2 regions of the Streptomyces sp. NBC_00045 genome follow, and region 2 is predicted to be linked to the other one. Evidence: riboswitches for the same ligand, from Rfam matches in the RefSeq annotation. Region 2 holds a riboswitch; the other holds the start of a gene.
The links. Region 2 has a riboswitch for glycine ahead of gcvP (aminomethyl-transferring glycine dehydrogenase). Riboswitches for the same ligand answer to the same signal wherever they lie in the genome.
Positions count from the first base shown of each region.

Region 1 (7,052 bases), 4.0 Mb from region 2:
CGAGGTCACCGCTGGTCGGGCCACCGCGGGCGGTCTGGAGCGACTTCGGGTCGGCGGCGTAGATGACGGCCTTGCGGCACTCGACGTTGTCGAACGGCGCGACCGTGGTCGGGAAGGCGAAGTAGCGGATGTAGCCCGTGAACGGGTTGTCCGCGTTCTTCTTGAGGTTCTCGTCCTTGAGGACCTTGTTCTTGCCGGCCTGCTGCATGCCCGTGCCGTCGATGGCGAGGTCGATGTCGCCGGACAGCAGACGCGCGTCCATGTCGTCCGGGTTGGTAGTCACGGTGAAGGAGACCTTGTCCGGCAGACCCTTGCGGATCGTGTCGGTCTTCGGGTCCCAGTTCTCGTTGCGGACGAAGGTCGCGCCCTTGCTCGCGGTGAAGCTCTCGACCTTGTACGGGCCGGTGGAGACCGGCTTGTTGGTGTACGTGGCGCCGGTGTCCTTGGCCGCCGGGACCGGCGAGGAGGACGGCATGGCCAGCAGGTAGCTGAAGTCGGAGTTGGCGCTCGCCAGGTTGAAGACGATCGTCTTGTCGTCCGGCGTCTCGACGGACTTCAGGCCCATCTTGTTGGCGTCGGTGTCCTTGTACGGGCCGGGGTACTTCTGGCCCTGGTCGAGGAGGTCGATCAGGTAGGTGGGACCGCCGGACAGCACGTCCTGCGCGAAGACGCGCTCGATGCCGTACTTGAAGTCCTTCGAGGTGATCGGCGTGCCGTCCTCGAACTTGACGCCGTCCTTGATCTTGAGGGTGTACGTCTTGCCCTCGTTGCTCAGGACCGGCAGACCCTCGGCGAGGTCCGGGACGAGCTTGCTGCCGTCCTTGCCCGGCTTGCTGTCGTACGCGAGCAGCTGGCGCACGTAGAGGCGCTGGATGTCCCACACGAAGCCGTAGTAGGCACGCGCCGGGTCGAGGTAGTCGACGTCCTGGGGCGACCAGAGCTTGAGCTCGCCGCCCTTGGCGTCCGAGGGGTTCACCATGCCGGTGGTGGCCGCGTTGAACGCGGCGCCGCCGGCTCCCTTGCCCTCGTCCTTCTTGCCGTCACTGCCACCGCACGCGGCGGTCAGGGACAGGGCGGCGATCACGGCGGTGATCGCGAATGCCTGCTTTCTGCGGATCACGTTGGTCCAACCTCCATTGGTGGGTGAATCGATGAAGCGGTTCAGCTGCCCTTGGGGTCGAGTGCGTCACGCAGCCCGTCCCCGAAGAGGTTGAACGCCAGGACGGTGATGAAGATCGTGATACCGGGGACCACCATGTACGCGGGGTCGTCCTGGTAGATGGGGATGGCGTCGGACAGCATCTTTCCCCAGGAGGCGGTGGGCGGTTTGACGCCGGCGCCGAGGAAGCTGAGGGCCGCCTCCGTCAGGATGTTGGTCGGGATGAGCAGCGTCGAGTAGACGAGGATCGGCGCGAACAGGTTGGGCAGCAGCTCCTTGATCAGGATGTAGCCGCGGCCGGCCCCGAGGCTGCGCGCGGCCTCGACGTACTCGCGCTCCCGCAGGGAGATCGTCTGGCCTCGCACGATGCGGCCGATGTACGGCCAGCCGAAGAAGCCGATGACGACGATCAGTACGCCCATGCGTACGCCCGAACCCGAGAACCCCCAGAGGGAGTTGGGGACGACCGACACCAGGGCGATGGTGAACAGCAGCTGCGGGAACGCGAGCAGCAGGTCCATCAGGCGGCTGATCAGGCCGTCGACCCAGCCGCCGATGAAACCGGCGAGTGCGCCGAGCAGGCTGCCTATGGTGACCGACACGAAGGCCGACAGGAAGGCGACGACCAGGGAGATCCGGGCGCCGTAGACGATCCGGCTGAACACGTCTCGCCCGTTGGTGGGTTCGACGCCCAGCAGGTAGTCGGAGCTCATGCCGCCGAAGGAGCCGAGCGGCGTGCCCAGATCCGGGTCGATCAAGTCCTCGTGGAACTCGTTGGGCGGGTGGCCCAGCAGGCTCACGATCTGCGGTGCGAAGACCGCCACCAGGATCAGGAGGATCACGACCACTCCGCCGGTCAGCGCGACCTTGTCGCGCTTGAGCCGCATCCAGGCGATGCGGCCGGGCGAGCGGCCTTCGATGGCCTTGGCAGGGACGTCGGCTACGGACACGGGTGCGGGTGCTTCCGCGCTCGTGTCATGCAGTGGTGCCGTCATCGTGGTGGGGACCCCTCTCGGCCGACGGTTGCCGGCCCATGCCCGCCGCTGTGGCGGCGTTGGTGCGGAGTGGCGCTCGGAGTGCGTGGTGACACGCGGGACGCGTGTTGAGGTGCAGGAACTGCGGGAAGTGCGGTGCAAAGCCACAAGCGAAACGCAATGAACGAACCGGGTCTTGGAGGACTGACCGGCTCTTGGGTGGGGAGTCTTCATCGGCGCTGCGATCAGCCGCCAGACCCGCAGATGAATGGATGCGCAACCGTGATGTGAGGGCTGGGTTCCCGTTATCCGGACTTCGCTCTCGCCTGAGCGGAGCAACACCGTCCGTTCGGTACACAATCGGACATGGCGCCCAACTCGCGGTAGGACCATGCCTTTTGGACCCACAACAGTGGTGAAATCCGGACAAGCCGAAGGCCGCAGGGAACGATGGTTCCCTGCGGCCTTCGGCTCGTTTCGATACGCCCGTCTCAGTGGCCGGGCATCCCTCGGACGGCCGCCCGGGGGGCGCCGCGCCCGGGCCGGGCGACCCCGGGTCAGTACGCGGCTTGGCCCTCTCGGTCGTAGAAGGGGCGGGTCTGGGCGCGCAGCCACATCGCGACCGGGTCGTGCTCGTCCGCCAGCGCCACCGTGCACACCGGCACGCCCTCGGGGACCGCGCCGACCGACTGGCGCATCATCTCCCGTACGGATTCCAGCGCGGGCGCGGAGGCGTCGTACAGGTCGAGCCCGACCGCGAGGTACGGCGAGCCCAGCGAGGGCTGCACCCAGGCGCGGCGCAGCGAGCGGACGGCGGGGGTGCGGTGCGCGTGCTGGGTCAGCAGCCCGTAGAACTGCGGGAGCTCCAGGGCGGGCTCGGACAGCCGCAGCGGCCCGGCCGGCATCCGGTCGAGGCCGGTGGCGATCCGGCGCAGGTCGGCCCAGGGAATGCCGAGGCCGCCGCCCTGGGCGTGCGGATTGAGCCACAGGCCCCAGCGGTCCGGGTACAGCGCGCGGGCGATGTCCCGGCCGGTGACCACCTCGTAGCCCCGGTTCCAGCCGCTGGCGGCCAGCTCCTGGGGCGAGGTCACGCAGGGCGCGTACCCGAGGCCCTCGACCTCCATGCCGCCGTACTGGGCGTCCGGGGAGCCCGGCTGGCCCTGCCAGAGCAACATCCACAGGCGGCCCTCGGCGAGGGCGTGCAGAAGCGACTCGTAGCTCTCGTAGCGCCCGGGCGTCACCTGGCGCATCATGTGCTCGACCTGCCCGGCCGCGGCCGTGCCTGACGCACTCACCCGGTACCCCTCTTCGTTCTTCGTCCGCCCGTCCACCCGTATCCGCACCCAGCTTAAGCGGCCCTACGCGAGGTAGAAGGGGCGTACGCGCGCAACCATGAAGTCGACCACCGGGTCCTGCACGGCGTCCAGCAGGATCAACTGGACGGGCCAGGACGGCGCCACGCGGGCCAGGGCCCGGCCGAGGGCGTCCATCGGGGCGCTGCGCATCTCGGGCTCCCATCCCAGCAGCCGGACGCCGATGTAGAGCTCCGGGTCCCCGCCCTCGACGCTGGCGAGGCAGCGGTGGGCGGCGGCGATCACGCCGGTGGCGCGGAACTCCTCGGCCGCGACGGTCAGGAAGTCGACCGGGTCGTCCTGCCAGTCGGGCTCGAAGAGCCGGACGCGGCCGCCGGTGGCGGGGCCGTCGAGCGGGGTGCGGCCGGTGCGGCAGAGCTCCGCGACGGCCGGCGGGGGCAGCGGGACGCCGACGGCGCCCTCCGGGTTCACGGCGATCCCCAGCTGCGGGGGAAGGCCACGGGCGAACTCGACGGCCGGGGCCACGGCGAAGTCCATGCCGGGACCGACGCAGGCGCGGAACTGGGCCTCGGAGCTGTACACGGGTACGTACGCCGCCCCGTTGATCTCCATAGTGGGCAGCGTGAGGTCGGCCGCGTCCGGGCCGCCACCGGCGGGCAGGGGCACCCAGAGCAGGCTCCGCCCGACCACCTCGACGATGCGGGCCCCCGCGTCCGCCTGCCCCAGCGCCGCCCCGAGCACCTGCTCCAGCTCGTTGTCCGGCCAGCCGCCGCCTTGCATGTACGCCTCCGCTGTTCTCACCCCACGCTGTCGGCCCGACATTAACGGCTCGCCCCGGCCCCCACGCCGGCGCCCACGCCCCCGGGCCCGCCGCCCGCCGCGCACCGCCCGCCGCCACGGGCCCGTGGGGTCAGCTGGGGTGGGGTGGGGCGGGGCTAGGCCGGGCCGCGGCGGAAGGCTATGCGGGTCACGCGGGCCGCCGAGCCCCGGTCCAGCAGGACCGCGGAGGTGCAGCCCGCCGGGAGGCGGCCCGATTCCGCGTCGCGCAGCAGCCGGGCCACCGCGCCCCGGTGGCGGGCGAAGGCGTACGCCGACACCCCGCGCCCCCGCTCCGCCTGCCCGGCCAGGGCCTCCTCCGGGGTGGTGTCCAGCAGCAGCAGGTGCAACGCCCGGCCCCGCCGCCGCGCGGCCGCGGCCAGCAGGCTGCGCACCCAGGTCTGCGTCCCGCAGTCATGGACCACCGCCGAGGCCCCGGAGCGCAGCGTCCGCCACAGCCCCCAGTAGTGGGCGCAGCGGACCAGCGGCCGGTACGCGGCGTACGGCAGGGCGCTCGGCATCCGCCGCTCCCAGCGCTCGCGCACGTCCTGGGAGTCGATGCCGCCGCCCTCCGCGGCCCGCTTGATCAGCGTGCTCTTGCCGCCGCCGGGCAGCCCGGACACCACGACGATGTCGCCTTCGGCGAAGCCGAGCCACTGCGGTCCGTGCGGGCCCCGGCCGCGCAGGTCACGTACGAGAGGGCCCCCGGCGCACGCCCGCCGCGCCGCCGGCACCCCGTCCACGGCCCCGGTCAACGCCAGCACTCCGAATCTCCGCACCGTGATCGCCTCCCCCAATCGGGCCACGCGGGCCCATGCCCACTGAGTGTAAAGAGACGGTAATCCGGGAGCCCTGGTTCCGGTCCTGATTTCCGGGCCGGCCACCGGTCCGGGACCACCGGTCCCGCACGTTCTTCCGGGCCCGCACGCCCGATCGCCCGGACGGCGTGCAATGATGTGCGCCATCTGGACCAACTGCATACCGGCCGCTTGAATCCGCGCGGGAGAGTCCCGGCACGCCGTGAGGCGGCGCCCGGGCGCCGAAGGAGCAAGTTCCTCCCTTGAATCTCTCAGGCCCCGTACCGCGTGGATGAGGCAGATCTGAAAAGCGAGCCGCGCCGCCGTCCCTCACGACGGCACCCGCGTGCGCTCCACCCAAGGTGCAAGTCGACGTTCCCCGGGTCCGACCGGGAACTCTCGGCGAACCTCTCAGGTTCCGATGACAGATGGGGAGGATCGTCCTCGTCATGTCATGCCCTGGGACCCGGGAGCCACACCCATGAGCACTGCCCCCCGCCTGACCGCCCTCGATGCGCTGCACCGGTCGCTCGGTGCGACCATGACCGATTTCGCGGGCTGGGACATGCCCCTGCGGTACGCCAGTGAGCGCGACGAGCACAACGCCGTACGGACCAAGGCCGGTCTCTTCGACCTGTCCCACATGGGCGAGATCACGCTGACCGGCCCGGAGGCCGTCAAGGCCCTGGACTACGCGCTGGTCGGCAACATCTCCACCGTCGGCGTGGGCCGCGCCCGCTACACGCACATCTGCCGGGAGGACGGCGGGATCCTCGACGACCTGATCGTCTACCGCCTGGGCGAGACCGAGTACATGGTCGTCGCGAACGCCTCCAACGCCCAGGTCGTCCTGGACGCCCTGACCGAGCGCGCCGCGGGCTTCAAGACGGAGGTCCGCGACGACCGAGACGCGTACGCGCTGATCGCCGTGCAGGGCCCCGAGTCCCCCGGCATCCTCGCCTCCCTCACCGACGCCGACCTGGACGGGCTGAAGTACTACGCCGGCCTGCCGGGCACGGTCGCGGGCGTGCCCGCGCTGATCGCGCGTACGGGCTACACCGGCGAGGACGGCTTCGAGCTGTTCGTCTCCCCCGAGCACGCCGTGCAGCTGTGGCAGGCGCTGACCGAGGCCGGCGAGGGCGTCGGCCTGGTCCCGGCCGGCCTGTCCTGCCGTGACACGCTGCGCCTGGAGGCGGGCATGCCGCTGTACGGGCACGAGCTGACCACCGCCCTCACCCCGTTCGACGCGGGCCTGGGCCGGGTCGTGAAGTTCGAGAAGGACGGCGACTTCGTCGGGCGCACCGCCCTGGAGGCCGCCGCCGAGCAGGCCGCCACCAAGGCGCCGCGCAAGCTGGTCGGCCTGATCGCCGAGGGCCGCCGCGTCCCGCGTGCCGGGTTCCCGGTCGTCGCCGGCGGCGAGGTGATCGGCGAGGTCACCTCGGGCGCCCCGTCCCCGACGCTGGGCAAGCCGATCGCGATGGCCTACGTGGACGCGGCGCACGCCGCGCCCGGCACCTCCGGCGTCGGCGTGGACATTCGCGGTACGCATGAGCCGTACGAGGTCGTGGCCCTGCCGTTCTACAAGCGGCAGAAGTAGCGCCCGTACGCCGTACCGGCCGTCTCACTCCGCAAGACCACTGTTCGTATCCACTCCCCCGCATCCAGGAGAATCAGGTCATGAGCACCCCCCAGCAGCTGCGTTACAGCAAGGAGCACGAGTGGCTGTCGGACGCCGAGGACGGCGTCTCGACGGTCGGCATCACGGAGTTCGCGGCCAACGCGCTCGGTGACGTCGTCTACGCCCAGCTCCCCCAGGTCGGCGACACCGTGACCGCGGGCGAGACCTGCGGCGAGCTGGAGTCGACCAAGTCCGTCAGCGACCTCTACTCCCCCGTCACCGGTGAGGTCGTCGCGGCCAACCAGGACGTCGTGGACGACCCGGCGCTCGTGAACACCGCCCCGTTCGAGGGTGGCTGGCTGTTCAAGGTGCGCA
Region 1 is NZ_CP108271.1:5,584,641-5,591,692, reverse strand. Features, by position in the region: gene OHA65_RS26385 (ABC transporter substrate-binding protein) at 1-1,120, opposite strand, end outside; gene OHA65_RS26380 (ABC transporter permease) at 1,162-2,154, opposite strand; gene OHA65_RS26375 (enhanced serine sensitivity protein SseB C-terminal domain-containing protein) at 2,691-3,428, opposite strand; gene OHA65_RS26370 (enhanced serine sensitivity protein SseB) at 3,492-4,226, opposite strand; gene OHA65_RS26365 (AAA family ATPase) at 4,382-5,047, opposite strand; glycine riboswitch at 5,253-5,356, shown strand; gene gcvT (glycine cleavage system aminomethyltransferase GcvT) at 5,541-6,656, shown strand; gene gcvH (glycine cleavage system protein GcvH) at 6,737-7,052, shown strand, end outside.
Region 1: another riboswitch for glycine. It lies ahead of gcvT (glycine cleavage system aminomethyltransferase GcvT); the one in region 2 lies ahead of gcvP (aminomethyl-transferring glycine dehydrogenase).

Region 2 (7,052 bases):
CAGCAGGGCGGGGAAGTACCTGACGTTCTCCGCGAAGAGCTCGTACGCCGACTCCACCCAGCGCTCCCCGAACCAGGTCCGGGGCCGTACCCCCTGGGCCTGGAGTTCAGGGGGGCGGGTGTCGGTGGCCTGCGTGAAGAGCGGCGGCCTCGACTCGCGCCACAGCTCGCGCCCGAACAGGAACGGCGAGTTGGCGCCGACGGCTATCTGTACGGCGGTGACCGCCTGCGCCGCGTTCCACACGTCGGCGAACCGGGCCGGCGTCACCTGGAGGTGCAGCTGTACGGAGGTGCAGGCGGCTTCCGGGACGATCGACCCGGTGCTCCAGGTGAGCCGCTCCACCCCGTCGATGTCGAGCACGAAGTCCTCGCCGCGCATCATCAGGATCTGCTCGTTCAGCAGCGAGTAGCGGTCCACCGCGGAGAGGTTGGCGGTGACCAGGTCGGCCCGGGTGATCGTGGGCAGGATGCCGATCATCACCACGCCGGCGTCGATCTCCGCGGCCTGGCGGTGGGCATAGCCGAGCCCTGCACTCAGTTCCTCGGCGAGCTGGTCGAATACCCGGCCGCCGAGCCGGTGCGGAAGGACGTTCACCTCCAGGTTGAACATTCCGAGTTCCGTCTGGAAATCCTGGCTCGCTATACGCTCCAGAACCTGGGCATTCACCATTCTCGGCAGCCCGTCGGCACCCGCCAGATTCAGCTCGATCTCCAGCCCCATCATGTTCTTGGGACGATCGAACCTCTTCTCCGCCAGAAGCCGCTCCAGCCCCTCCAGGCACTCGTGAAGCTTCCTCCGGTACTTCTGCCGATCGGACAGGTCGAATCCGCCCGCCACGACCTTCTCCCCCATCGAAGCTTCCCTCCTCGAATGGGCCTGGCTTGTGACACCCAGGCGCGCATGTACGGTCGATGATGCCCCGGAGGCGTGATCGATAACGCCGCGGGGGTGTGCATGGCGGGGAGCGCGCGCCGGTTTGGCCGAAGGGCGCTATGGCACATTCACTTGGCAAGGCATCTCATGCAAATTCCGCATGCGTTTTGCCGGTTCCAGATAATGGACGCTTTCCAGCCGAGCCCCTGTCCGGTAACCTCCGAGGTCAGCGCGACTTGTTCGCGCGCAACCGGCATGAAAGCCATGTCAGCGGGACCGGTAAGCGACTTGTCGGCAATAGGCGGGACAGCTAGCCGAAACACTGCGTGAACACATGTCGTATAAACTCCGCAAACGAGGCAGAGAGTTGGCGCGCGGCCATTGCCCCTCAGCCCCCCTCTGGCCCCAGAATGCGACAGCGCCGTCCGCACCTGCCCCGTTCCACAGGTCTCCCAAGTGAGAGGCGACCCACCATGCCGCTGCATGTCCCTCCGGCTCCCGCGCCCGCCCTGCGCAGCGTCCTCGCGGCACTCGGTTCCCCCACCGCCGTCCATGAGGCGCACACTCCGGCCCTGCGCGCGCTGCAGGGTCCGATGACCGCCGAACTACCCCTGCCGGTCCACGTCCTCGACCGGCTGAACATCTCCCAGCTGGCGGCGGGGGGCCGCCCACCCCGCACCCGGCTGACCGCCTGGCGGTTCCTGATCCGCAGCGGCGACCGCTACGTGGCCGCCGCGGACACCCGGCTGACCCCGGACGGCTGGGTCTTCTCCCATTTCTTCGAGGGCCCCTACGTCGCGGCCACCGAACGCGCCCTGCGCCAGGCGGAGTCCCTCGGCAAGAACTACCAGCCGCGGCTGCTCTCCGTACCCGAGCTGTACATGATGACGCTGTGGCTGCACGGGGCGGTCGGCGCCGACGCCTCCGCCGGGCTGCCGGCCCCCGCGGATCTCCTGGTGCCACTGGCGCCGGCCCCGCCCGGCATCGCCCCGTACCGGCCGCACCCGGTGTCCGAACTACTGCCCGTGATGACGCACCGGCTCACTCCGCCGAGCCCGCCGGTCCCGCCGTCACTGGCCGCGCCGGCCGCCTGAGCGGGGCCCGAGGGGGCTGCGAGGAGGGTCTGCGCGGTGTCTGAGCAGGTGCGTTCCGGGTCGCTGGCCCGTACGACCCATTCGGCCTAGCCCACTCGGGCCACCAGCGAACCACCCGAAATGACAGGGGAGTTGACCTGAACCGCCCGCACGAGTGATGCGTCATCAATCTATGAGGACAGCTGCCGGGAAATCCCTGCGGACGCAACTCCGTAGGGCAACACTGGGATCCTGACCAAACCAAGACGTTGATACGGGGGGCGGCCATGAACAAGGCATCGAGCCGCAGCACACAGACCACACCGCAGCGAAAGAACGCATCCATGTGCCAGCACCAGCCAGCGTGCCCGTCAGCCGACTCCGCCGACCGGGAGGCCGCCAAGCCGTTGGCCAACCACCCGGAACAGGGCTGGAGCCTGCTGTGCAACGGCGTCCTGCTCTTCGAGGACACCGGTGAGCTGCTGCCGGACGGCCAGATCATCGCCCCGCACCGCCCGCTCGCGGCGGCGCAGGTGATGAAGGCGGCCTAGACGGCAACAGCACGGAACGGAATGAAGCAGCACGGAACGAAGCAGCACGCAACGACGAAGGGCCGGCCCGGGAATCATTCTCCCGGACCGGCCCTTCGTCATGCCGTCACCTCACACGGATGTGTCAGGTCGCCGAACGGGCAGGTGCCCTGCGGCTGCGGCTCGGTCGCGCTCAGTTGTCGTACTCGTCCAGCGGCGGGCAGGAGCACACCAGGTTGCGGTCGCCGAAGGCACCGTCGATGCGGCGCACCGGCGGCCAGTACTTCTCCGACGCCGTGACCCCGCCCGGGAAGACGGCCTCGTCACGGCTGTACGGGTGGTTCCACTCGCCGCCCAGCGCCGCAGCGGTGTGCGGGGAGTTGGCCAGCGGGTTGTCCTCCACGGGCCACTCGCCGCCCGCGACCCGGTCGATCTCGCCGCGGATGGCGATCATCGCGTCGCAGAAGCGGTCGATCTCGGCGAGGTCCTCGGACTCCGTCGGCTCGATCATCAGCGTGCCGGCCACCGGGAAGGACATGGTCGGGGCGTGGAAACCGTAGTCGATCAGACGCTTGGCGATGTCGTCCACGCTCACGCCCGTCGCCTTCGACAGCGGGCGCAGGTCGATGATGCACTCGTGCGCGACCAGGTTGCCCGGGCCGGTGTAGAGCACCGGGTAGTGCGGCTCCAGGCGCTTGGCGATGTAGTTCGCGCCCAGCACCGCCACCTGGGTGGCGCGCTTGAGGCCCTCGCCGCCCATGAGGCGCACGTACGACCACGAGATCGGCAGGATGCCCGCCGAGCCCCACGGCGCCGCCGAGATCGGGCCTACGCCCGTCTCCGGGCCCGCGGTCGGCTGCAGCGGGTGGTTGGGCAGGTACGGGGCCAGGTGCGCCCGGACACCGACCGGGCCGACGCCCGGGCCGCCGCCGCCGTGCGGGATGCAGAAGGTCTTGTGCAGGTTCAGGTGCGAGACGTCGCCACCGAAGTGACCCGGCTTGGCCAGGCCCACCAGGGCGTTGAGGTTGGCACCGTCGACGTAGACCTGGCCGCCGGCGTCGTGCACCTGGGCACAGATGTCGGCGACGTGCTCCTCGAACACACCGTGCGTCGAGGGGTACGTGATCATCAGCACGGCGAGTTCGTCGCGGTACTGCTCGATCTTGGCGCGCAGGTCGGCCGCGTCCACCTCGCCGTCGTCGGCGGTCTTGACGACGACGACCTTCATGCCGGCCATCACGGCGCTGGCGGCGTTGGTGCCGTGCGCGGAGGACGGGATGAGGCAGACGGTGCGCTGCTCGTCGCCGTTCGCCCGGTGGTAGGCGCGGACGGCCAGCAGGCCGGCGAGCTCGCCCTGGGAGCCGGCGTTCGGCTGGATGGAGACCTTGTCGTAGCCGGTGACCTCGCAGAGACGTTCCTCCAGCTCGGTGATGAGCGTGAGGTACCCCTCCGCCTGCCCGACCGGGGCGAACGGGTGCAGCTGACCGAACTCGGGCCAGGTGACCGGCTCCATCTCGGTGGTCGCGTTGAGCTTCATGGTGCAGGAGCCCAGCGGGATCATGCCGCGGTCCAGCGCGTAGTCCTTGTCCGCCAGCTTGCGCAGGTAGCGCAGCATCGCGGTCTCGCTGCGGTGCTGGTGGAACACCGGGTGCGCCAGGTAGTCGTCCGAGCGCAGCAGGGCCTCGGGCAGCGCGTCGGCCGTGGTCTCGTCGAGGGCCTCGATGTCCGCGGCGGAGCCGTCGACGCCGAAGGCGGCCCAGACGGCCTCGATGTCGGCGCGCAGCGTCGTCTCGTCGCAGGAGACGGAGACGTGGTCGGCGTCGACCTGGAACAGGTTGACCCCGCCCTCGCGCGCGGCGGCCACGACCTCGGCGGCCTTGCCGGGCACCCGGGCGGTGACGGTGTCGAAGTACGAGCCGTGCACCAGCTCGACCCCGCCGGCCGTCAGACCGGCCGCGAGCAGGGACGCGTAGCGGTGCGTACGGCGGGCGATCGTCCGCAGGCCGTCCGGACCGTGGTAGACGGCGTACATGCCGGCCATGACGGCCAGCAGCACCTGCGCGGTGCAGATGTTGCTGGTGGCCTTCTCGCGGCGGATGTGCTGCTCACGGGTCTGCAGCGCCAGGCGGTACGCCTTGTTGCCGTCCGCGTCCACGGAGACGCCGACGAGGCGGCCGGGCAGCGAGCGGGCGTGCTTGTCCTGGACGGCCATGTAGCCGGCGTGCGGGCCGCCGAAGCCCATCGGGACGCCGAAGCGCTGGGTGGTGCCGACGGCGATGTCGGCGCCGAGCGCGCCCGGGGAGGTCAGCAGGGTCAGGGCGAGCAGGTCGGCGGAGACGGCGACGATCGCGCCCAGGCCGTGCGCCTGGTCGATGACCGGCTTGATGTCCCGTACGGCACCGGAGGCGCCCGGGTACTGGAGGAGCACACCGTAGACGCCGCGCTCGGCGACCTCGGCCGGGATGCCCTCGGACAGGTCGGCGACGACGACCTCGATGCCGATCGGCTCGGCGCGGGTCTCGATCACGGCGATGGTCTGGGGCAGCGCGTCGGCGTCGACGAGGAAGACGTTGCCCTTGGACTTGCCGACGCGGCGGGCCAGCGTCATGGCCTCGGCGGCCGCGGTGCCCTCGTCGAGCAGGGAGGCGCCGGAGGTCGGCAGGCCGGTGAGGTCCGCGACGACGGTCTGGAAGTTGAGGAGCGCCTCAAGGCGGCCCTGCGAGATTTCGGGCTGGTAGGGCGTGTACGCCGTGTACCAGGCCGGGTTCTCCATGACGTTGCGCAGGATCACCGGCGGGGTGAAGGTCCCGTAGTAGCCGAGACCGATCATCGACGTCAGGACCTGGTTGCGGTCGGCGAGCGAACGCAGCTCGGCCAGTACCTCGGCCTCGGTCCGCGCCTCGGGCAGGTTCAGCGCCTCGGCGCTCTTGATCACATCCGGTACCGCGGCGGCGGTCAGTTCGTCCAGCGAGCCGTAGCCCACGTGGGCGAGCATCTTCGCCTGCGCCTCGGCGTCCGGGCCGATGTGGCGCTGCTCGAAGGGGATCCCTCGCTCCAGCTGGGAGAGCGGAATGCGGTTGGCGGTCATGTACGGAGGCCTCCTGGGTCGTACGACCTGCGAGGGGCACCACGGCGCGGGCACCCGGACGGCCTCCCCCTCTGTCATCTCAACCTGAGAGCTTCACCGGAGTCACGGGGATGGCCCGCGGCCTCCGGCTTTCACCGTCGGTGAGGAGGGGAACCGGCACTGCGCGCCCGGCACCCGCCCCTGCTTTCCAGAGTGGCCTCGTCACGTGCGGTACGTATGCCTGAGAGATTCCGGGGAGGATTTGCTCCTTCGGCGCCTCCGTCATGCTCACTCGGAGGACTCTCCCGCACAGGGTCAACAGCCGCCACCCAGCCTACCAGCGCGGTTCTGGGTCCTCCTTCGAGTGGCCTCCGCTGCGGAAATGCCCTTCTGTAGTCATTACGGAGGAGTTGCGACCATATGGAGGGACCGTGCAGACCGACATCGATCCGCGCAGCCTGATCGGCCGCAAGGCGTTCGACCGCAACGGAACCAAGATCGGCACCGTCGACGAGGTCTATCTCGACGATGCCACGGGCGTGCCCGAATGGGCCGCAGTCCGGACGGGCCTGTTCAGCCGGGACGCCTTCGTCCCCCTGGAGCCGAGCGAGGTCGTCGACGACACCCTGCGGGTCCCCTTCGAGCGCTCCCTCATCAAGGACGCCCCGGATTTCGGCGTCGGCCGCCACCTCTCCCCCGAGCAGGAGCTGCAGCTCTACCACCACTACGGGCTGGACGTCTCCCTCCCGTCGGACATCCGGCGCGACTTCGGCCGCCTGGCGAACGGCGACGACTCCGCCTAGGCGGCTCCGCTCGCAGGCGGCTCGGCCCGGGCGTCCGGCGCGGTCTTCCCCACGAGGGGCAGCGGATCGGAGGGCTCCAGCTCGGGGTCCTCCACCCGGAAGGTGCGTACCCGGCCCGGTGGCGATCCGGGCCGCTCGAAGCGCACGGTCACCCGGCCGACCCCGCTGCCCTGGACCCAGCCGGGCCCGTAGACGGCGTGCAGTACGTCGCTCCCGGCCGGCCAGCGCCGCTCCGGGACGGTCTCCGGGGTCACGGACGCAAGCGCACCCTCGGGAGCCTCCAGGGGCCCGCCAGGCCCCGCAGACCCACCAGGGGCACCGGACTCTCCCGCCCCTCCCCTACCGTCGACCTCCTCAGCCACGTCCGACTCGGCGGCTCCGCCCGACGCAGCCGTGTCCGCCGCCGCCTCCGCGGCCATGGACTGGGCGAACAGGTCCTCCTGCGTGTAGTCCGCCAGGCCCGTCACGCCCACCCCCAGGAGCCGCACCCCGCCCGTGGTGTCCACCGCCTCCAAGAGCCGCGCCGCGGCCTCCCGCACCACCGCGGGGTCGTCGGTGGGCCCCCGCAGCGTCTCGGAGCGCGTCAGCGTCGAGAAGTCGTAGCGCCGCACCTTCAGCACGATCGTGCGTCCCGAGTGGCCCGAGCCCCTCAGCCTCTGCACGCACCGGTCGGCGAGCCGCTGCACCTCGTTGCGGATCCGCACCC
Region 2 is NZ_CP108271.1:1,592,619-1,599,670, forward strand. Features, by position in the region: gene OHA65_RS07575 (glutamate-cysteine ligase family protein) at 1-852, opposite strand, end outside; gene OHA65_RS07580 (hypothetical protein) at 1,347-1,967, shown strand; gene OHA65_RS07585 (DUF5999 family protein) at 2,291-2,497, shown strand; gene gcvP (aminomethyl-transferring glycine dehydrogenase) at 2,670-5,564, opposite strand; glycine riboswitch at 5,763-5,861, opposite strand; gene OHA65_RS07595 (PRC-barrel domain-containing protein) at 5,975-6,346, shown strand; gene OHA65_RS07600 (DNA polymerase IV) at 6,343-7,052, opposite strand, start outside.